Linked DNA regions of Verrucosispora sp. NA02020. The protein of the gene in region 1 interacts with the protein of each later gene in a pairwise test. Links are inferred from orthologs where the notes say so. Each region holds a gene or a part of one and is shown in the gene's direction. Other genes may lie near its edges.

The links.
Region 2: the proteins of ftsZ (region 1) and rlmN interact in binary tests that used the Escherichia coli proteins (3 or more experiments, as listed by UniProt). The link is inferred for Verrucosispora sp. NA02020 from one-to-one orthologs.

The regions. Positions count from the first base shown.
Region 1 is NZ_CP054923.1:5,453,714-5,459,185, reverse strand. What follows is about bases 141-2,921. They hold ftsZ (cell division protein FtsZ), read left to right. Parts: upstream 141-865; coding sequence 866-1,978; downstream 1,979-2,921. Other genes in these bases: HUT12_RS24250 (YggS family pyridoxal phosphate-dependent enzyme), read left to right, coding at 1,988-2,731; HUT12_RS24260 (cell division protein FtsQ/DivIB), read left to right, coding at 141-624. Also shown: more of HUT12_RS24260, read left to right, coding at 1-140; HUT12_RS24245 (cell division protein SepF), read left to right, coding at 2,925-3,614; HUT12_RS24240 (YggT family protein), read left to right, coding at 3,644-3,949; HUT12_RS24235 (DivIVA domain-containing protein), read left to right, coding at 3,994-4,791; HUT12_RS24230 (hypothetical protein), read left to right, coding at 4,866-5,453; HUT12_RS24225 (DUF167 domain-containing protein), read left to right, coding at 5,457-5,472. UniProt on the Escherichia coli protein: Essential cell division protein that forms a contractile ring structure (Z ring) at the future cell division site. The regulation of the ring assembly controls the timing and the location of cell division.
Region 2 is NZ_CP054923.1:1,822,994-1,838,404, forward strand. What follows is about bases 6,065-9,042. They hold rlmN (23S rRNA (adenine(2503)-C(2))-methyltransferase RlmN), read left to right. Parts: upstream 6,065-6,966; coding sequence 6,967-8,118; downstream 8,119-9,042. Other genes in these bases: HUT12_RS08045 (phosphatidate cytidylyltransferase), read left to right, coding at 6,065-6,862; HUT12_RS08055 (DivIVA domain-containing protein), read left to right, coding at 8,150-9,042. Also shown: HUT12_RS08015 (YraN family protein), read right to left, coding at 1-141; HUT12_RS08020 (hypothetical protein), read left to right, coding at 334-1,401; rpsB (30S ribosomal protein S2), read left to right, coding at 1,737-2,651; tsf (translation elongation factor Ts), read left to right, coding at 2,788-3,615; pyrH (UMP kinase), read left to right, coding at 3,766-4,533; frr (ribosome recycling factor), read left to right, coding at 4,618-5,175; more of HUT12_RS08045, read left to right, coding at 5,471-6,064; more of HUT12_RS08055, read left to right, coding at 9,043-9,460; HUT12_RS08060 (DUF2631 domain-containing protein), read right to left, coding at 9,554-9,775; HUT12_RS08065 (Rieske 2Fe-2S domain-containing protein), read left to right, coding at 10,003-11,580; HUT12_RS08070 (pyridoxamine 5'-phosphate oxidase family protein), read left to right, coding at 11,733-12,680; HUT12_RS08075 (NAD(P)/FAD-dependent oxidoreductase), read right to left, coding at 12,783-14,378; HUT12_RS08080 (YhjD/YihY/BrkB family envelope integrity protein), read right to left, coding at 14,422-15,288; HUT12_RS08085 (GNAT family N-acetyltransferase), read left to right, coding at 15,383-15,411.

The DNA.
Region 1 (5,472 bases):
GCCCTCGCCGGTCTGGTCGCCTGGACGCTGCTCGGCACCGGCCTGTTCGGAGTACGCGAGATGCGGGTGGAGGGCGCCGAGCTGGTCACCTCCGTGCAGGTGCGGGACGCGGCCGCGGTGCCCGACGGCGCGCCGCTGGCCCGGGTGGACCTGACCGAGCTGGCGGCGCGGATCGGCACGCTGCCGCCGGTGGAGCGGGTCACCGTGCACCGGGACTGGCCGGACGGGCTGGTGGTGCGGCTGACGGAACGGACCGGTGTGGCGGTGGTGCCGCGCGGGCAGCAGTTCGACGTGATCGACGCGGCCGGGGTGGCGTTCCGGACGGTGCCGCAGCGCCCGGACGGCCTGCCGCTGCTGCGCCTGGCCGCCGCCGGGCCGGACGATCCGGACACCCGGGCGGGGCTGACGGTGCTCGGCGAGCTCACCCCAGAGTTGCGTGGTGAGCTGACCGAGGTCCGGGTGGAGGGGCTGGCCCGGATCAGTGTTCTGCTGCGTGACGACCGCACGGTGTTCTGGGGTGACGCGACACGCGGGGCGGACAAGGCCCGGGTCGCCACCGCGCTCCTACGCGAGGAGGCCGACCGGATCGACGTCAGCGCGCCGGACGTGGTCACCTTCCGGTGAGTGGCCGGTCAGGCTGTGAAGCGTCCCGCTCCACGGGCGACACGCCGGAACGGTCCTTGGCACATCGCTCGGCTGCGCTTACGTTGCCCGGAAGAGGATCAGTGGTTGACATAACTGTAACCCTCTAGTAGAGGGTGAGGGTTTGCCTCGCGACCTCGCTGGTGACAGCCGAGTCGACCGCAGGTCTGGCCACGCCGAAGCCGGTCGGGGAGCAGCCAATCTCGAGGGGAAAGGACCGGAGATGACACCTCCGCACAACTACCTGGCGGTCATCAAGGTCGTCGGCATCGGGGGCGGCGGCGTCAACGCCGTCAACCGGATGATCGAGGTTGGGCTCAAGGGCGTCGAGTTCATCGCGATCAACACGGACGCGCAGGCGTTGCTGATGAGCGACGCCGACGTGAAGCTCGACGTCGGTCGCGAACTGACCCGGGGCCTCGGCGCCGGGGCCAACCCGGACGTCGGCAAGAACGCCGCCGAGGACCACCGCGACGAGATCGAGGAGGTGCTCAAGGGCGCCGACATGGTCTTCGTCACCTGCGGCGAGGGCGGCGGCACCGGCACCGGTGGCGCGCCGGTGGTGGCGAACATCGCCCGTAAGCTGGGCGCGCTGACCATCGGCGTGGTGACGCGCCCGTTCTCCTTCGAGGGCAAGCGCCGTCAGGTGCAGGCCGAGGCCGGCATCGACGAGCTGCGCAACCAGTGCGACACCCTGATCGTCATCCCCAACGACCGGCTGCTGGCCCTCGGCGACCGCAACATCAGCATGATGGACGCGTTCCGCACCGCCGACCAGGTGCTGCTCTCCGGTGTCCAGGGCATCACCGACCTGATCACCACGCCGGGTCTGATCAACCTGGACTTCGCGGACGTCAAGAGCGTGATGAGCGGCGCGGGCAGCGCGCTGATGGGCATCGGCAGCGCGCGCGGCGAGAACCGCGCCGTGGAGGCCGCCGAGGCGGCCATCTCCAGCCCGCTGCTGGAGCAGAGCATGGACGGCGCGCGAGGCGTGCTGCTCTCCATCGCGGGCGGCTCCGACCTGGGGCTGTTCGAGATCAACGACGCCGCTCAGCTGGTCACCGACGCGGCGCACCCGGACGCCAACATCATCTTCGGTGCGGTGATCGACGACGCCCTCGGTGACGAGGTGCGGGTGACCGTGATAGCCGCCGGCTTCGACGGTGGCACTCCGGCGTACAAGGCGGCCGAGCCGACGCGCAAGACCAACCAGAACCAGCCGACGCAGCCGAGCACCCCGGTCGTGTCGCCCGCCGTGCCGGCACCACCGCAGTCGCCGCGTCGGGTGCTGTTCGACGACGTCGACGTGCCCGACTTCCTCAAGAACGGGTCCTGAGCGGCGCCGATGACCGACAGCCCCGCACTGGTGCGGCCCGACCGGCGCGCCGAGCTCGCCGCCGGGCTGGCCCGGGTACGCGCCCGCATCGCCGACGCGTGCGCAGCCTCGGGCCGGGACCGGGCCGACGTGACGATGATCGCGGTGACCAAGACGTACCCGGCCGCCGACGTGGTCGCGCTGGCCGGGCTCGGCGTGACAGACGTGGGCGAGAACCGCGACCAGGAGGCGGCCCCAAAAGCCGCCGAGGTCGCCGCGGCCGGCGCCGCGCCCCGCTGGCACTTCGTCGGTCGGCTGCAACGCAACAAGGTCAAGTCGGTGCTGCGGTACGCCGACATGGTCCAGTCCGTCGACAGCGTACGGCTGGCGTCCACGGTGGCCGCCGCAGCCGCCGGACGGGACCGGCCGTTGGAGGTGTTGGTGCAGGTCAGCATCGACGGCGACCCGTCCAGGGGCGGTGCGGTGCCCTCCTCGGCCGACCCGGACCTCGGGCTCGGCCCGGTCACCGAGGCGGTGGCCGCCGCCGATGGTCTGCGGCTGTCCGGGCTGATGGCGGTGGCGCCGCTGGGCTGGGAGCCGGAGCGGGCGTTCGCCCGGCTGGCCGACCTCGCCGCGGAGGTGCGCGCCACACATCCGGGTGCCACGGTGCTCTCGGCGGGCATGAGCGGCGACCTGGAGGCGGCGATCGGCCACGGCGCGACACATGTCCGCGTCGGGAGCGCGTTGCTCGGAATGCGTCCCACGCTGCGGTAGCCTGGCCGCGAGGGAAGCAAATTACATCAGTGTTGTTTGCGGGAACGGCCTTCCTCGCCACGGGGGGCGTGACGTGCAACGCGAATTGCGCGTCGGAGGATTGCCGTTCCGGTCCAGTGGGCAGGAACGGCCCACTCGCGACAGGCGACACGGCGGGGGCGTGTGCCGCACGGCGGACGGGAAGGGCGCGGGGATGGGTGCACTGCGCAAGGCGGGGGTCTGGCTCGGACTGGTCGAAGAGGACGAGGAGCGGGCCTACGACGACGGTGGTTACGACAAGGGTGGCTATCGCGAGTCGCGGTACCGGCAGAGCCGGTACGCCGAGGAGTTCGCCGACGATGACGACGACGAGGTGGAGGAGGCGCCCGCGCCCCGGCCGCGACTCGGCGACCGGGGGCGGTTGAGCGAGCGTGCCGGAGGTCGCCTCGGTGACTCCGAGCGGCTGGAGTCGGAGCGGCCGGAGCGGGCCGAGCGGTCCAGCGTGCGGTCGATCACCCGGGCGTCCGCCGAGTCGTCCGGCGCGAACGCGTACCACACCCGGGACAACCTGGCTCTGGCGCCGCAGGTGCAGCCGCGTGAGCGGGTGATGCCCGAGGAGGAACAGCGCTACCAGATCACCACGCTGCACCCGACCACCTACCGGGAGGCGCGGACGATCGGCGAGCACTTCCGGGACGGCGTACCTGTGATCATCAACCTCACCGAGATGGACGAGGCGGATGCCCGCCGTCTGGTGGACTTCGCCGCCGGGTTGGCGTTCGGGCTGCGCGGTACGATCGAGCGCGTGACCAACCGGGTGTTCCTACTCTCGCCGGCCAACGTCCAGGTCACCGCGGAGGACAAGGCCAAGATCGCTGAGGGTGGGTTCTTCAGCCTGAGTTGACCCGCCCGACCCGAGGGACGCCACAAGCCGTGTTGTCGATCTTGCTACAGGTTCTCTACCTGATCACGTATGTCTTTCTGATCGTTCTTTTGGCCCGTTTCGTGTTGAGCGCCGTCCTGCAGTACGGGCGGCGTTGGCAACCTGGTCGCGGAGCATCGGCCGGACTTGAATCCGTGTGGAGCGTCACTGATCCCCCGCTCTGGGCGTTGAGGCGTGTGATCCCTCCGCTGCGAATTGGTACCGTGAGCATCGACCTGGCCTCCCTTGTGCTCCTGGTTATCCTGTTCGTGCTGATGAGGTTTGTGTTAGAGCCGGCGATCATCAGGACCGCCTGATGACCGACGCGCTATCGCGGCCGCAACTGACCCGAGGAGTTTCGATGCCGCTGACCCCGGCCGACGTCCATAACGTCGCCTTCAAGAAGCCGCCGATCGGCAAGCGGGGCTACGACGAGGAGGAGGTCGACGCCTTCCTGGACGAGGTCGAGCGCGAACTCGCCCGTCTGATCGAAGAGAACAACGAGCTGCGCGCCCAGGTGGAGCGCGGCGGTCGGGGCGGTGCCCCGGCCGGCCCCGGTGGCGATGCCCGCCTCGCCGCCGAGCTCAACGACGTCAAGGCGCAGCTCGACCGCGTGCAGCGGGACAAGGCCGCCGCCGAGCAGGCCGCCCGCGCGATGCAGGCCGAGCTGGAGCAGACCCGCTCCGCCGGTGGTGCGGTGCCGGGTGGCGACGGCGAGCAGCAGGCGCTGCGGGTGCTGATGATGGCCCAGCGCACGGCGGACGACCACGTCTCCGACGCGCGCCGCGAGGCCGACCAGCTGCTCTCCGAGGCCCGTTCCAAGGCCGAGGAGGTCACCCGTGAGGCGCGGGCCAAGGCCGACGCGCTGGAGCGGGACGCCCGCCAGCGGCACCAGGAGGCCATGGGCGGCCTGGACGCCAAGCGCACCGCGCTGCAGAAGCACATCGAGGAGCTCAAGCAGTTCGAGCGCGAGTACCGCACCCGGCTCAAGGCGTACCTGGAGAGCCAGCTGCGTGACCTCGACGGTCGTGGGCAGGGCCTGGAGGCCGAGATGACCCGTGGGGACGGCACCCGGGCCGCCGGCAACGGCCTGGCCGCCGCCGGGCTCGCCGGTTCCTACGGCGGCGGTCGCTCCGGCGCTCTCGAGGCCGGTCGCTGAATCGGGCCGGTGACCGCCGTCGACACGGCGGTCGCCCGCCCTGCCTCATCGGTACGACGCGACGGGGGTGAGCGGTGATAATCATCAGTCTCGCGCTCATCCTCGTCGCCGTGGTGCTGCTGGTGCTCGGTCTGGCCGGCGGCTCCAGCCCGTTGCTGGTCGTCTCGATCGGCGCCAGCCTGCTGGCCGCCGTGGCCCTGGTCACCGGCGCCCGTCAGGCCGCCACCGGTCGCGCGGCGGCCCGTGGTGAGCGGGCGACGGAGGACGCCACCGGGCCGACCGTCCAGGAAAGCCCGTCGGGCATCCCGACGCAGCACGTCCCGCCGACCGTCGACACCGGCGACTCCGGGTGGCGGCAACCACCCGGTTCGCCGGTGACGGTCGAGGCGGAGGCGCCGGTCGAGGGCGCGGTGGTCGACGGGTACGACGACGAGCCGGCCGCCCAGGAGATCACGCCGGAGCAGGCCGCACGGCTGGCCCGGCTCCCGGACGAGGTCCGGGTGGTCGACGGTCGACCCCGCTATCACCTTGCCGAGTGCGTGCACCTGGTCGGGCGCGACCACGAGCCGCTGCCCGCCGCCGAGGCGGCCGAACTCGGCTTCACGCCGTGTGGGCTCTGCGCCCCCGGCACCGTCCTGCTCTCCGAGTCCGGCCGCCGCTGAGCCGTGGCCGAGGTGCTCA
Region 2 (15,411 bases), 3.6 Mb from region 1 along the record:
CGGCCCGTCCCAGGCGATGATGTCGATCTCTCCGGAGGGGCAGCGCCAGTTCCGCTCCACCGGCCTTAGGCCCGTCTCGATCAGGTGGCGGACGGCGCACCGCTCCCCGTAGCCGCCGACCGCCTGGTTCCGCTTGGTCATGCCGGCACCCTGCGCCCGTACGCCGTGCCGAGGCGACCCCGTCGAGGCGACCTGTGGACAACCGCGAGGGCTGTGGACGACCAGACGATCATGCCTTTCGTGTGCTAGGCGTGCGCTAATCCACGAATCCGGCCGTTACTCTGCGTACCTGGTCGAATTGGCGCATGGCCTGTGGCCAGGCGCGGGATCGGAATGGCGTACGTCCGGCCGGTCGCATACGGTGCCGACGTGGACGGACGACGCAGCTTTTCCGATGACCAGGAGTCGCCCTGGTATCCGGGTGAACGGGACCGTGGCTACGGTGAACCGGACTGGCGCAGTACCTCGGAGGCGCGGTACCGCGACGACGACCCCCTGGCCGTTCCCGAGCAGCGGGTGGACGACGACGACCGGTACGGCACACCGCGACGCTTCGGCACCCCGGATCCGCTCGGTGACGCCCCGGCAGAGACGGAGCGCTACCGGGCGTCGCGCTTCCGGCGACCGGACGCTTCCGGCGACCCGGAGATCTCCGGTGAACTGCCGTCCGACCGTCCCGGTCGCCGGGCCGCCCGGGAGGCGACGCCGACCTCCGGCGGAGCGTTGCCGGTGACCGACCCGATCCGGCCGGCCCCGCTGGGCGGGTACCCGATCGTCGAGGCCAAGCGGTCGGTGGAGACGGCGAACCCGTTGGAGATGCCGACCGGGGCGATGCCGCCCGTGGCACCCCGGACGGACCTGGCGGGCGCCGAGCATCCCTATCCGGCAAGCGACACCGAGCACCCGGCGGCCGGCGTGGGCGCACACCAGGCCGGCACGAGTGCTGTACACCAGGCCGGCGCCGTGGGTGCCGGCGTGCAGGTCGGCGCTGCGGGTACCGGCTTCCCGGCCGGCGGGACGGGGTCCGCGTACCCGGTCGACGCGGCCACTGCCGGCTACCAGGCGCTGGCGACGCAGCCGGGGGTTCCGGCCGGTGACGGTGTCTACCGGTCGCGTCGTCCGGTGCTCGCGGTGCTGTTCGCCGTGCTGGTCGCGATCTTCGAGGTGCCCGCGCTGCTGGTGCTGCTGCACGGCGTCACCGCGGATCCGGTCTCCGCAGCCGACGTGCTGACCGGCACGTTCCTGATGATCGGCCTGCCGATCTTCGCCGCCGGCCTGTACGGGCTGCGGACCAGCGGCTTCTCGCTGACCGACGGGGCACGAGGCTGGCTTCGCCCGCCCACCGCGTACCTGACCGTCGGCCTGGCGCTCTTCCTCACCGCCGCGCTGGCCGCCGGCTGAACCACCGGCGGCGGCGTCTGCCCGGGGGTGCGGCGGCGTCTTCCGGGGGGTGCGGCGGCGTCTTCCGGTGCGTTAGGAGGGGCCCTTCCTATACCGGAGGCGTTAGTAGGGGGCCCTTCCTTACACCCGGGCGTGGCGGGGTGGGGAGGGCGCGTACACTGGGCGACTGGCGACCGCCTCGCGCGGTCGACCTCGCGTGCCCTCTCCACGAATCGTCGTGGGGCGACGGCCTCCCTGGTCCCGATCCTTCGGGCCCGTCATGGCCGGCGACCGGGCGCCAGGACGCCCGACCGCCGGTCGGGCGAGACAACCAGGGACCGCAAGGAGTACAAACCATGGCCGTCGTGACCATGCGTCAGCTGCTGGAGAGCGGTGTTCACTTCGGGCACCAGACCCGGCGCTGGAACCCGAAGATGAAGCGCTTCATCTTCACCGAGCGTAACGGCATCTACATCATCGACCTCCGTCAGACTCTCGACTACATCGAGAAGGCGTACGAGTTCGTGCGCAACACGGTGGCCGAGGGTGGCAGCATCCTCTTCGTCGGCACCAAGAAGCAGGCCCAGGAGGCGATCGCCGAGCAGGCGACGCGGGTCGGTCAGCCGTACGTCAACCACCGCTGGCTTGGTGGCATGCTGACCAACTTCCAGACGGTGTACAAGCGGCTGCAGCGGATGAAGGAGCTGGAGGCCCTCGGTGACCTCAGCGGCACCGCCGCCGGTTACACCAAGAAGGAGACCCTGCAGCTCTCCCGCGAGAAGATCAAGCTGACCCGCACCCTGGGTGGTCTGCGGGACATGCAGAAGCTCCCGGCTGCGGTCTGGGTGGTCGACACCAAGAAGGAGCACATCGCCGTCGACGAGGCCCGCAAGCTGGGCATCCCGGTGATCGCCGTGCTCGACACCAACTGCGACCCGGACGAGGTCGACTTCCCGATCCCGGGCAACGACGACGCGATCCGCTCGGCCGAGCTGCTGACCAGGGTCGTCGCCGCGGCCGTCGCCGACGGTCTGATCACCCGCTCCGGCCGTCGCCGGGGTGGCGACGAGAAGCCGGAGGCCGGCGTGGCCACCGACGAGCCGCTGGCCGAGTGGGAGCGCGAGCTGCTCGAGGAGCCGAAGAAGGCCGACGACGCGCAGCCGGCGACCGAGCCGCAGCAGGCCGCCGAGGCTCAGCCGGCCGCCGAGCCGGAGCAGGCCACCGAGGCGCAGCAGCCCGCCGAGCAGCCGGCCGCCGTCGCCGGTCAGTGACCGCACCGCCGTCCGGCCACCGTCCGTCCCTGACGACGGTGGCCGGCGGCGGGCAGACCGGGCACGAACCTCTCGGAACCGGGTAATCGTCACCTCAGTCCATTTCACCCGCAGTCCCAACACCGAAGAGAGAGCCATGTCCCAGATCACCGCGGCGGACGTCAAGAAGCTCCGCGACCTGACCGGCGCCGGCATGATGGACAGCAAGAAGGCCCTGACCGAGGCCGAGGGCGACTTCGACAAGGCCGTCGAGATCCTGCGCGTCAAGGGCGCCAAGGACGTCGGCAAGCGGGCCGGGCGGACGGCCGCGAACGGCCTCGTCGCCCACTCCGGCCGGGCCCTGCTGGAGCTGAACTGCGAGACCGACTTCGTCGCCAAGAACGACGCCTTCATCGCGCTCGCCCAGCAGTTGGTCGAGCACGGTGAGCGCTCCGGCGCGAGCAACGCCGAGGAACTGCTGGCCAGCGAGCTCGACGGCCGTCCGGTCGCCGACCTGGTCCAGGAGCAGTCCGCCAAGATCGGCGAGAAGCTGGTGCTGAACCGCTTCGCCAAGCTGGACGGCACGGTCGCGGTCTACCTGCACCGCAAGGCCCAGGACCTGCCCCCGGCGGTGGGCGTGCTGGTGCAGTACGCCGGCAAGGCCGACGAGGCCGGCGACGCCGACGCCCGTGGCGCGGCCATGCAGATCGCCGCGATGCGTCCGAAGTACCTCACCCGGGACGAGGTGCCGGCGGAGATCGTCGAGTCCGAGCGGCGGATCGCCGAGCAGACCGCCCGCGAGGAGAACAAGCCCGAGGCCGCTCTGCCGAAGATCGTCGAGGGCCGGGTCAACTCCTTCTTCAAGGACTTCGTGCTGCTGGAGCAGTCGTCGGTCACCGACAACAAGAAGTCGGTGAAGCAGGTGCTGGCCGAGGCCGGCATCGAGGTCACCCGCTTCGTGCGGTTCGAGGTCGGCCAGTCCTGACCTCCGGCCGGGCGTACGCGCCCGGGCTGGGCAACGACACGACGAGGAGGCCGCCGGTGTACGCGACACACACCGCGGTCTCCTCGTCCCATAAGGTCGGCAACGGCAGATGTGCGCACCCGGGCGCGGCAGTGGGGGAAGGACGGGCGGATGACGCAGGTTGTGAGTGACCCGACGCTGGCGGTGGACGACCCGTTGGCGCCGCCGCCCGGACGGGCCCGCCGGGTGGTGCTGAAGCTCTCCGGCGAGGTGTTCGGCGGCGGCGAGATCGGTGTGGACCCGGACGTCGTCCAGGCCATCGCCCGGCAGATCGCCACCGTGGTCCGTCGCGGTGTGCAGGTCTCGGTGGTGGTCGGCGGCGGCAACTTCTTCCGGGGCGCGGAGTTGCAGAAGCGGGGCATGGACCGGGCCCGGGCCGACTACATGGGCATGCTCGGCACCGTGATGAACTGCCTCGCCCTGCAGGACTTCCTGGAGAAGGAGGGCATCGAGACCCGCGTGCAGAGCGCGATCACGATGGCCCAGGTGGCCGAGCCGTACATTCCGCTGCGGGCGATCCGGCACCTGGAGAAGGGCCGCGTGGTCATCTTCGGTGCCGGTGCGGGTATGCCGTACTTCTCCACCGACACGACGGCCGCCCAGCGCGCGCTGGAGATCCACGCGGACGTGGTGCTGATGAGCAAGAACGGTGTGGACGGCGTCTACAGCGCCGACCCCCGGATCGACCCGACCGCCAGCAAGTTCGACTCGATCACCTTCTCCGAGGTGCTGCGCCGCAACCTGCGGGTCGCCGACGCGGCCGCCTTCAGCCTCTGCATGGAGAACGGACTACCAATGCTGGTCTTCGGCGCGCAGGGTGACGACACCATCGTCCGTGCGGTGGGCGGCGACAAGATCGGCACGCTGATCACCACCTGAGCTGACCGTCGACGGTGACCTCGGCGGTCCGTCCCGGTGACCCGACAAGCCCACGACGAGCACAAGAAGGAGGCGAGGAGAGCGGTGATCGACGACACCCTCCTCGAGGCCGAGGAGAAGATGGAGCGTGCGGTCGAGCACGCCAAGGAGGAGTTCGGTGCCATCCGCACCGGTCGCGCCACTCCGGCCATGTTCTCCAAGATCATCATCGACTACTACGGCAGCCCCACGCCGCTGACCCAGATGGCGTCCGTGGGCGTCCCCGAGCCGCGTATGGCCATCATCAAGCCGTACGACAACTCGCAGATCAACGCCATGGAGAAGGCGATCCGCGACTCGGACCTCGGGGTGAACCCGAACAACGAGGGCAACCAGCTGCGCATCCTCCTCCCGCAGATGACCGAGGAGCGCCGTCGCGACATGATCAAGGTCGCCCGGAACAAGGGCGAGGAGGCGAAGATCGCCATCCGCAACATCCGTCGCAAGGGCAAGGAAGAGCTGGACCGGCTCGTCAAGGACGGCGAGGTCGGCGAGGACGACGGTCGCCGGGCGGAGAAGGAACTGGACGACGTGACCCAGCGCTACGTGGCGCACGTCGACGAGTTGGTCAAGCACAAGGAAGCCGAGTTGCTGGAGGTCTGATCCGCAGCGGCTCCCGGCTCGTACGCCCCACCTCGTCGATCATGAAGTGCCGACATCCGGCCCTCCGGCCGGTACGGCAGGCTCATGATCGACGAGGTGGACGGTGGGTACTGGTGCGTCCTGCGGAAGCTCCGGGTGCAGTAGGCTCGGCACGATTCCCGGCGACCCGGGGGTGAACGGTGGAGATCAGCCGGCCTACCGGCCGGCGAATCAGACGGAGCGCCTCGCGCGGGTAGGGGATGGTAGTGGCTGTGCGTCAAGTGGTGGATCTCGTACCGCTGTCGTCCGGTGCGTGATGTCCCACCTCGACCCCTACGGTGGCGCCGAGGCCCGCGGCTGGGACCGCCCGGATCGGCCGACCTCGTTGCCCTGGCCCGACCCGGACGTCGAACCCGGCCCGTGGTCGCGCGGCCCGCGCCCCGGCGCTGAGCTCTCCGCCGAGCCGCGTACCCGCCCGCGCCCGCCGGCCGACAACCCGTACGCCCGACCCGTCGACGACCGGGACGAACCGGCCGGGACCGGCTTCGCCTCCCGACCCGAGCCGTTCGACGACCGGGACGTCCCCGGGCGGTACGACGAATCGGCCGGTCCGTACGACGACCGGAACCGCCCGCGTGACCTCCCCGACGGTGGCCCTCGGCGACCCGAGGAGAACGGGCGTCGCGACCTGGCGCACGAGGACGCGCCGACGGCGCAGTTCGCCCCGGTGCCCTCCGACGACGGTCCGGACCACGACGACGCGCCGACCACCCTGCTCGCCCCCGTGCCCGCCGAGGACACGCCGGAACCCGACGCGGATCCGGCGCAGTCCCGACGCCACCGGGGCCGACGGCGGGCCGGTGCCGGTCGCCCGGCCACTCCGCAGACGCCGAGCCGTGCCGGCCGGAACCTGCCGGCCGCCATCGCCGTCGGGGCCAGCCTCGGCGCTGCCACCCTGCTGCCGCTGTTCCTGTACACCCCGGCGTTCCTGTTGCTGATCGCGGCGGCCTACGGCGTGGGCATCTGGGAGATGTCCCGGGCGGTACGCCGTGGCGGCGCCCGGGTCCCGTTGATCCCGATGATCGCCGGTGGCGTGCTCACCGTCACCCTGGCCTGGTTCGCCGGCCTGGACGCGCTCCTGCTCGGCCTGCTGGTCACCCTCGCGGGCACCCTGGTCTGGCGGCTCGGGGACGGTGTCGCCGGCCTCCGGCGGGACATGACCGCGGCCACCCTCATCGCGGTGTACGTGCCCTTCCTCGGCGGCTTCGCCGCGCTGCTCGCCGCCTCGCCCGGGGACGGCCCGCTGCGGGTGCTGGTCACCCTGGTCGCGGTGGTGCTCTCCGACACCGGCGGCTACGCGGCCGGCGCCAACTTCGGCAAGCACCCGATGGCGCCGACGATCAGCCCGAAGAAGTCCTGGGAGGGGCTGGTCGGCTCGATGGGCGCGGCAGCGCTGGGCAGCGCCGTGCTGCTCTGGTTGCTGTTCGACGTGGCCCCCTGGTGGGGTGCGGTGTTCGGGATGGCGATCTCGGCGGCGGCGGTCCTCGGTGACCTTGCCGAGTCCATGATCAAGCGCGATCTGGGCGTGAAGGACATGAGCAACCTGCTGCCCGGGCACGGCGGGCTGATGGACCGGCTCGACTCGGTGCTGTTCGCGGTGCCGACCGCGTACCTGCTGCTCGTCGTCTTCGTGCCGGCGGTGAACTGAGGCATGGACCACGCCGGGGTGCCCGGGTCGCGCAGGGGGTGGGAGCGTCTCTGCTCCCTCCGGACGGGTGCGTTCCTCGGCGGGCGTGCCAGACTGGACGTGCCATGACGAGTCTGCCCCTGATCCCGGTCGACCCGGACGCGCCCGGCGCGCGCCGGGCGGCGATGCCCCCGCAACACCTCGCCGACCTCGACCTGAACGGTCGCAAGGAGTTGGTGACGGAGCTGGGGGAGCCGGCCTTCCGGGCCCGCCAGATCTCCACCCACTACTTCGGCCGCCTGGTGCGGGACCCGGCGCTGATGACCGACCTGCCGGCGGCGTCCCGTGACCGGCTCGCCGACCGGCTGCTGCCCCGGCTGCTCAACCCGATACGCGAGATGGCCTGCGACGACGGGGCGACCCGAAAGGCGCTCTGGCGGCTGCACGACGGCTCGCTGGTGGAGAGCGTGCTGATGGGCTACCCGGACCGGGTCACCGTCTGCATCTCCAGCCAGGCCGGATGCGGCATGGCCTGCCCGTTCTGCGCCACCGGCCAGGCCGGGCTGACCCGCAACCTGTCCACCGCCGAGATCGTCGACCAGGCGGTGTACCTGGCCGGGGTGGCCGCCTCCGGCGCCGTCGCCGGGTCACCGCCGAGACTCTCGCACGTGGTCTTCATGGGCATGGGGGAGCCGCTGGCGAACTACAACCGGGTGATCGCGGCGATCCGTCGGTTGGTCGCGCCGGCCCCCGAGGGCCTCGGTCTGTCGCAGCGCCACATCACCGTCTCCACCGTCGGCCTGGTGCCGGCCATCAACCGGCTGGCCAGCGAAGACCTGTCGGTGACTCTTGCGTTGTCGCTGCATGCGCCCGATGATGAGCTGCGCGACGAACTCGTGCCGGTCAACCAGCGCTGGAAGGTTTCCGAGGTGCTGGCGGCGGCCTGGGCCTACGCGGCCCGGACAGGGCGTCGCGTGTCGATCGAATACGCGATGATCAAGGACGTGAACGACCAGCCGTGGCGGGCGGATCTGCTCGGGCGGCTGCTGGCCGGCAAGCTGGCCCACGTGAACCTGATTCCGCTCAACCCGACTCCGGGCAGCCGCTGGGACGCCAGCCCGAAGCCGGTCGAGCGGGAGTTCGTCCGGCGGTTGCGCGACGCCGGGGTGTCCACCACGGTGCGGGACACCCGAGGTCGCGAGATCGACGGGGCATGTGGGCAGTTGGCCGCCGCTGAGGACAGGGGCACCGGCCCGGCCGGGGAGATGTCAGCGTGACCGGGCGTGGCGAACGAGACCAGGAGACATAGTGGCGAGTCAGGGTCAGCGTTTCCGGCGTAAGGCGCTCCGCCGGGGCTACAAGGTTGACGAGGTGGACACTTTCCTGGACCGGGTCGAGGCGACTCTCGCGGGTCAGCCCGTCGGTGCCCCGGTGCTCTCGCAGGAGGTCCACGACGTCGTCTTCCGGGTCCGCTTCAACGGCTACGACGAGTGGCAGGTCGACCTGCACCTCGACCGGGTCGAGCGGCAGCTGGCCGAGTTGGAGGAGCGCGGCGGTACGGGTGGCGTCCGGGGCAGCGACTCCGGGATGGGCTCGTCGGACCGGATGGCGCCGCCGGACCGGATGGGCCCGCCCGACCGCATGGGTCCGCCGGACCGGATGGGCCCGCCGATGCGCGACGAGCGGGGCATGGCCCCGGTGCCGCCGATGCCGCCCCGGTCGATGCCCGCACAGGCCGGCCGCTACGACGAACCGACCGGTGCCTTCGCCGGCGGGTACGACTCCCCGCGCGGCGGGTACGACGGGCCGCGTGGTGGCGGTCCGATGGGCCCCGGTGGCCCGATGGGACCGCCCGGCGGACAGATGGGTCACGGCGGCCCGCCGCCGCGCGGCCTGCCCGCCGGTTCCGGCGGGTACGGTCCGCCCGAGGGGCGCGGCGGGTACGGCCCGCAGGACGGCCCGGGTGGGTACGGCTCACCTGACGGTCCCGGCGGATACGGTCCGCCGGACGGCCCAGGTGGGTACGGTTCGCAGGACGGCCCCGGTGGGTACGGCGCACCGGACTACGGTCCGCCGGACGGTCCGGGCGGATACGGTCCGCCGGAAGGTCGGGGCAGATACGGCCCACCGGAGGGTCGGGGCGGCTACGGTCCGCCGGACGAGCAGCGGTTCGACGGCTTCGAGGCGGGACGCCACGGTCGGGCCGACATGACCGCGGAGATCCGAATGCCGGACCGCGAGCCGCGTCGTGGCCCGCAGGGAGGCCCACCCGGCCTGCCGCAGCAGGCGATCGGCGGCCCGTCGATGGGCGTGCCCTCCCTGGGTGCCCCGCCGGCCATGACCGGCCCGCCGATGGCCGGGCCGCCCGGCAGCGACCTCTACCGGGTGGACGAGATCAGGCGCAGCTTCCAGGTGCGTCGCTTCGGCAGCGGGTACGACCCCGACCAGGTGGACCGGTTCTTCGACACCCTGCTCGGTGGGATGGCCGGCCGGAACCCGATGCCGGTCAACCCGAAGGACCTGGACACGCTTCGGTTCGGGCTGGTGCAGGGCGGCTACTTCGAGGCCGAGGTCGACTCCGCGCTGAAGAACGTGCAGGACATCCTCTTCGGCCGCTGAGACACCACGACGAGAGCCGCCCTGCCTGGCGGCACGACGAGGGCCCGCCCCCTGGGGGACGGGCCCTCGTCGTACGTCGTGTCTCCGGTCGGCTCAGGAGCGCAGGCCGTTGCGCCGCAGCACCGAGTCGCCGATCACGATGAGCAGCAGGAGCGCGGCGACCCCGATCAGCCAGAGGTCCTCGACCCTGCCCTCGTGGTTGCCGCAGAGCATGGCCAGCATCGCGAACGCGGTGAGGACCGCGCCGATCCGCCCGGCCTTGCGGTGCCCGGGCTTGTGCTGGTCTGGCGACGTTACCGGCTCGCTTCCCGCCACTGTCGGTCCTTCCTCGCGTTCGGATCTCCGGCTAGTCTGGCACGCCACCCGGGAGGGGACCTGCGGTGGGGCGGATACGCGGGGCCGGACGGGCCGCTCCTACCTCGGGACCTTCGGCCCGGCCGGGTGGGGCGGGCGACTATGGCGGCGTCGCGGGGCGCAGACCAGACTGCCTCCGGTAGCGTTCTGACGTACACCTTGATTGTCTTTTTTGAGGGGGAACTGCGGTGCGAGTGACCGGTACCGGGCACGCGAGCATGCGGATCGACACGGCTGCGGGCAGCATCCTGTGCGACCCGTGGGTGAACCCGGCCTACTTCGCCTCCTGGTTCCCGTTCCCGGACAACTCGTTGCTCGACTGGGAGACCCTCGGCGACGTTGACTACCTGTACGTCTCCCACCTGCACCGGGACCACTTCGACGCGGCGCACCTGAAGCGGTACGTGTCGAAGAAGGCCACCGTGCTGCTGCCGGAGTTCCCCACCTCGGAGATGGAGGACGAGTTCCGGGCGTTGGGCTTCACGAAGTTCCTGAAGACCCGCAACGAGGAGGTGTACGAGCTGGACGGTGGCCTGAAGATCATGATCCAGGCGCTGACCAGCCCGACCGACGGCCCGATCGGAGACTCCTCACTCTGGGTGGAGTACGACGGTGTCCGGCTGCTCAACCAGAACGACGCCCGTCCCACCGACCTGACCACCTTCGCCGAGCTGGGACACGTGCACGCACACCTGCTCCAGTTCTCCGGCGCGATCTGGTACCCGATGGTCTACGAGCTGCCGCAGTCGGCGAAGACGGCGTTCGGTAAGCAGAAGCGGGACCGGCAGTTCGACCGCACCTGGCGCTACATCGACGACCTCAAGGCCGACCACGTCTTCCCGATCGCCGGCCCGCCGTGCTTCCTCGACGACGAGCTGTGGCAGTTCAACGACATCTTCGGTGACGAGGGGAACATCTTCCCCGACCAGTCGGTCTTCCTGAGCGAGTACGCCAAGGTCGGCGGCACCAACGGCATCGTGCTGCTGCCCGGCAGCGTCGCCGAGGTGACCACCGAGGGGGCGACCACCACCCACCCGGTCCCGATCGAGGAGTTCTTCGCGAACAAGGTCGCCCACCTGGAGGAGATGCGCGAGCGCAAGCGGCCGGTGATCGAGGCGGAGAAGGCGTCCTGGCGGCACCCCGAGGTGGACGTGCTCAAGGAGATGAAGCGCCGGATCGAGCCGCTGCTGGACGAGTCGATCTATCTCGCCAAGGGTGTCGGTGGTCCGGTCCGCTTCGACCTGGTGGGCTACGACGGCGAGAGCGTCGAATCCATCGTGGTCGACTTCCCCGGCAAGCAGGTCCGGCCGTACGCGGACGAGAAGGTGCGCTACCGGTTCCGCACCGAACGGGCGCTGGTGGAGCACCTGCTGCACATCGACGAGGTGGACTGGGTCAACTCGCTCTTCCTCTCCTGCCGCTTCTCGGCCGCCCGGATCGGCCAGTACAACGAGTTCGTGTACGCCTTCTTCAAGTGCCTCTCCACCGAGCGCCTCCAGTACGCCGAGGGTTGGTACGACGAGCACGAGCGGGCGGTGGACGCCGAGGACATCACCCTGGGCGACTGGGTGGTGCAGCGGCGCTGCCCGCACCTGAAGGCCGACCTGAGCCGGTTCGGCATCGTCGAGGGCGACCAGCTCACCTGCCAGCTGCACGGATGGCGTTTCGACCTGCCCAGCGGCCGTTGCCTGACCAGCGTGGGGCACAAGGTCCGCGCTCACCGGGTCGGCGAGGAGGCTCCGGAGAGCCCGCAGCCCGCAACCTGACGGATGTAAGGAAGGGCACCTTATTAACGCCTCGTGCATAGTAGGGGGCCCTTCCTAACATCTCGGGCCGGCGGCCGAGCATCTCGGGCCGGCCGCCGAGGTGCCATGGGTGGCGTAACCGTCGAATTGCGACGCTGACTACGATTCCGGGCATGCAATCGTCCCCCGGCGTCATCGTGTCCGAATCCGCGCTCGGCTCAACGATCTCCGCGTACCGCACCTGTGAGCTGGCGACGCTCGCCAAGGACGGCACACCGGTCGCCTGGCCGACGTCCGGGCTGCTCCGTCCGGACGGCACGATCATGCTCACCACCTCGTTGGGGTATCCGCAGAAGGCGTTCAACGTGCGCCGCGACGGCCGGGTGGCGCTGCTCTTCTCCGACCCCACGGCCAGCGGCCTGACCACACCCGAGCAGATCCTGGTACGCGGCACGGCGCACTGCCCCGACGAGGTGCACACCGATCCGGCCGGGGACCTGGGCGTCTTCTGGACCCGGATGTTCCAGCGTCAGCCGAACTGCCGCAAGTACCTCGACTGGCCGGCGACCATGTTCACCGACTTCTACTTCATGCGACTGCTGATCACCGTCACCCCGACCGAGGTGACCACCCGTCCGCTGCCGACCACCACCGAAGCCGGTGCGGTATCGGCTGAGAGCGGGGCGGCTGCTCCGCTGATCGGCGCGGAGGTGCTGGCGGCGTACCCCAGTGTGGTGCTGGCGGCCCGGGACGGTGCCGGCGCACCGCTGCTGGTGCGGACCACCGCGACTGCCGGGTCGGACGGCTACCGGGTGGTGGTGCCGGACGGGGTGGACCCGGTCGAGGGCGCGGCGAGTCTGCTGGTGCACCGGCACGACGCGCAGTTGTGGAGCCTGCACAACGCCAACGTGCGCGGTGAGCTGGTCCGTAGCGCCGACGGCTGGACGCTGCGCCCGCACAGACTGGTCGAGCCGGCGGCCCGGCACAAGGCCCGGATGACGGATTCGCTGCGTACGGTGCGGACCACCCGGGCCGCGACCCGTCGCTACCTGGACCGGCGAGGCTTGCCGCGTCCCGCCGTCCCGTGGGCGGCCTACCGCGCCCTGCGCCCGGCTGACTGAGCCGTGCAGGTGTGCAGGTGTTAGGAAGGGACCCCTCCTATACACGAGGCGTTAATAGGGTGCCCTTCCTTACACCGCACCCCTCGGTGTGGGCGGGGTGGCTCAGCCGCCCAGGTCGGCGAGGATGCGTTGGGCGGCGTTGTGTCCGGCGGCACCGATCACGCTGCCCGCAGGGTGGCAGCCCGCGCTGCCTGCGTACACCCCGTCGACCCCCGTGGCGTACGGCATCCGGTCGGTGAACGAGACGGTGTTGTCGACGTGGTGGATGTGTCCGCCGGTGATGCCGAAGTGCGCCTCGATGCCGGGCGGTGGCAGGGGCACCGCGTCGGCGATCAGATCGCCGGTGCCGGGGGCGTACCGTTCGCAGATCTCCACCAGCCGGTCGACGTACCCGGGTAGGGCCGCGTCCCAGGTGGTGCCGGTCAGCTCGTACGGCACGGACTGGACGAACAGTGCCGACGAGTGGTGCCCGTCCGGGTCGGCCAGGGACGGGTCGACGGTGGTGTGCAGGTACCACTCGATGGTCGGCTCCTGCGGTAGCCGTCCGGCCTGCACGTCGGCCCACATCGCGCGCAGCGCCGCCATCGGCGACTCGCCCCCGCCGCCGGCCAGCGACGCCGATCCGGGCAGCAGGTGGATGGTGGACCCGAACGGGCTGGGCGCGTCCGGCGGCAGGCAGGAGAAGCGGGGCAGATCGCGCAGGGCCAGGTTGAGCTTGAGCGTGGTGCCGGTGCGCCGGACCGCCGTCATCCGCGCGCCGAGTTCGGCCGGCAACGCGCCGTCGGGCAGCAGCGCCATCAGCCGGTACGGGTCGCAGGCGCCCAGCACCACCTCTGCCTCGACCTGCCGCCCGTCGGCGAGGACGACTCCGGAGGCGGCACCGCCGTCGAGGGTGATCGCGGTGACCGGGGCGCCGGTGACGATCCGGGCGCCGGAGGCACGCGCCGCGTCGGCGAAGGTACGCGACACGGTGCCCATCCCGCCCTCGGCGATCATCCAGGTGCCGTCCGAGCCGGGGAGCCGGCACATGTTGTGCACCAGGAAGTTGTGCCCGGTGCCGGGGTCGTCCGGGCCGGCGTTGAGGCCGGACAGGCCGTCGGTGACCGCGTACATGCTGACCAGCAGTTCGGAACGGAAGTCGAAGCGGGCAAGGTAGTCGGCGACCGAGCCGCGTACCAGGTCGACGAAGACCTGCCGCAGTTCGGGCCGCACGTAGCGGTCGGCGGTCTCCTCGGCGGGCAGCGGTTCGGCCAGCCAGGCGGGGGCGAGGTCCGTGCGCAGGGCGGCCAGTTCGGCCTGCAACGCGTCGTCGGCGGCCACGTCGGCGGGGGAGAAGAACTCGGCGAGCTGGGCCCGGGTGGCGGCGTCGTCGGTGCCGAAGAGGAGGTACGGCGATCCGACGCCGCCCGGGGTGGGCAGGAAGTAGTGCGGGTCGCGGCGACGCACCGGGATGCGCACGTCGAGCGCGGACAGCAGCTCCGGCGGCATCAGCCCGAGCAGGTACGAGCCGGTGGAGTGGCGCAGCCCGGGCACCTTGGGGAAGGGGTTCTCGGTGCGGGTGGCTCCGCCGATCACGTCGGCGGCCTCCAGCACGAGCACGTCCAGGCCGGCCCGGGACAGCAGGATGGCGGAGACCAACCCGTTGTGTCCGGATCCGACGACCACCACGTCCGTGCGCCCGGGAACCTCACCCCTCATCCCCGCACCCTAACCCGTCCGCACCTGGTCCGGGCTCAGTTGATCATGCCGGTGACGGGGCCGGTGAGCCGTCGTCGGCGCGGGCGGCGCGGCGGGTACGCCAACCGGCCAGCGCCAGCGTGGCGGAGTAGCCGGCCAGCACGATCACGTGGAAGAGATAGAGCCAGAGCAGCACCGCCACGGCGGCACCGACCTCGACCAGGCCGCCGAAGGGCACGCCCAGGTCGAGCGGGAGCGAGGCGAACAGCACGAAACCGTGCAGGAAGCCGGAGAGGTTGGCGGCGGTGAACGACCCGACCGCCAACGTGGAGAGCCAGTCCGGCGACGCCGGGCCGACCACCCGGAAGACCCAGACCAGCACCGGCGTGAGCACCAGCCACACCGCCAGGAAGGAGAGCACCACGCCGAGCGCGCCGGCCCAGCCGCCCCGCCGGACCAGCTCGGTGGTGGTCGGGAGCGCCAGCAGGATCGACAGCAGCAGGGCCGGTGCCGGGGCGAGCAGCGGCAGCAGCAGCACCCGGCCCCGCCAGCCGACCAGGTGCTCGTCGGAGCGGGGCGCGGCGACCGAGACGAACGCCCGACGCAACCCCTCGCCGTAGAGCGACGCGGGCAGCAGCGCGGCCAGCGCCAGCCACGGCGTCAGACCCACCCCGGCGTCGACCAGGGCGGCCACCGCGTGGGGCGCGCCGATGGCGTCCGGCAGGGCCTCCACGGCGTACGAGGTGAGCCGGCGCACCCGGTCGCCTCCGGCGAGCAGCGCGGTGAGCCAGATCGCCAGCAGCGCCACCGGCACCACCGCGATGCCCCCGTAGAAGGTGATCGCGGCGGCATGCAGGGACAGGTCCCGTCCGCGTACCGGGCGGAAGGCGGCCCGGGTGATCCGTCTGGTTCGTTGCCACGCACCGCCCATCCCGCTTCTCTTCCCCCTCGCGGCTGCGCCCACGCCTGGTGTCGCCGGCAGCACACCCAACGCGCGGCGGTCGGCGTCGTTACGATCGGCGGCCATGACCGTGGACGTGACCGAGCGCCTGCT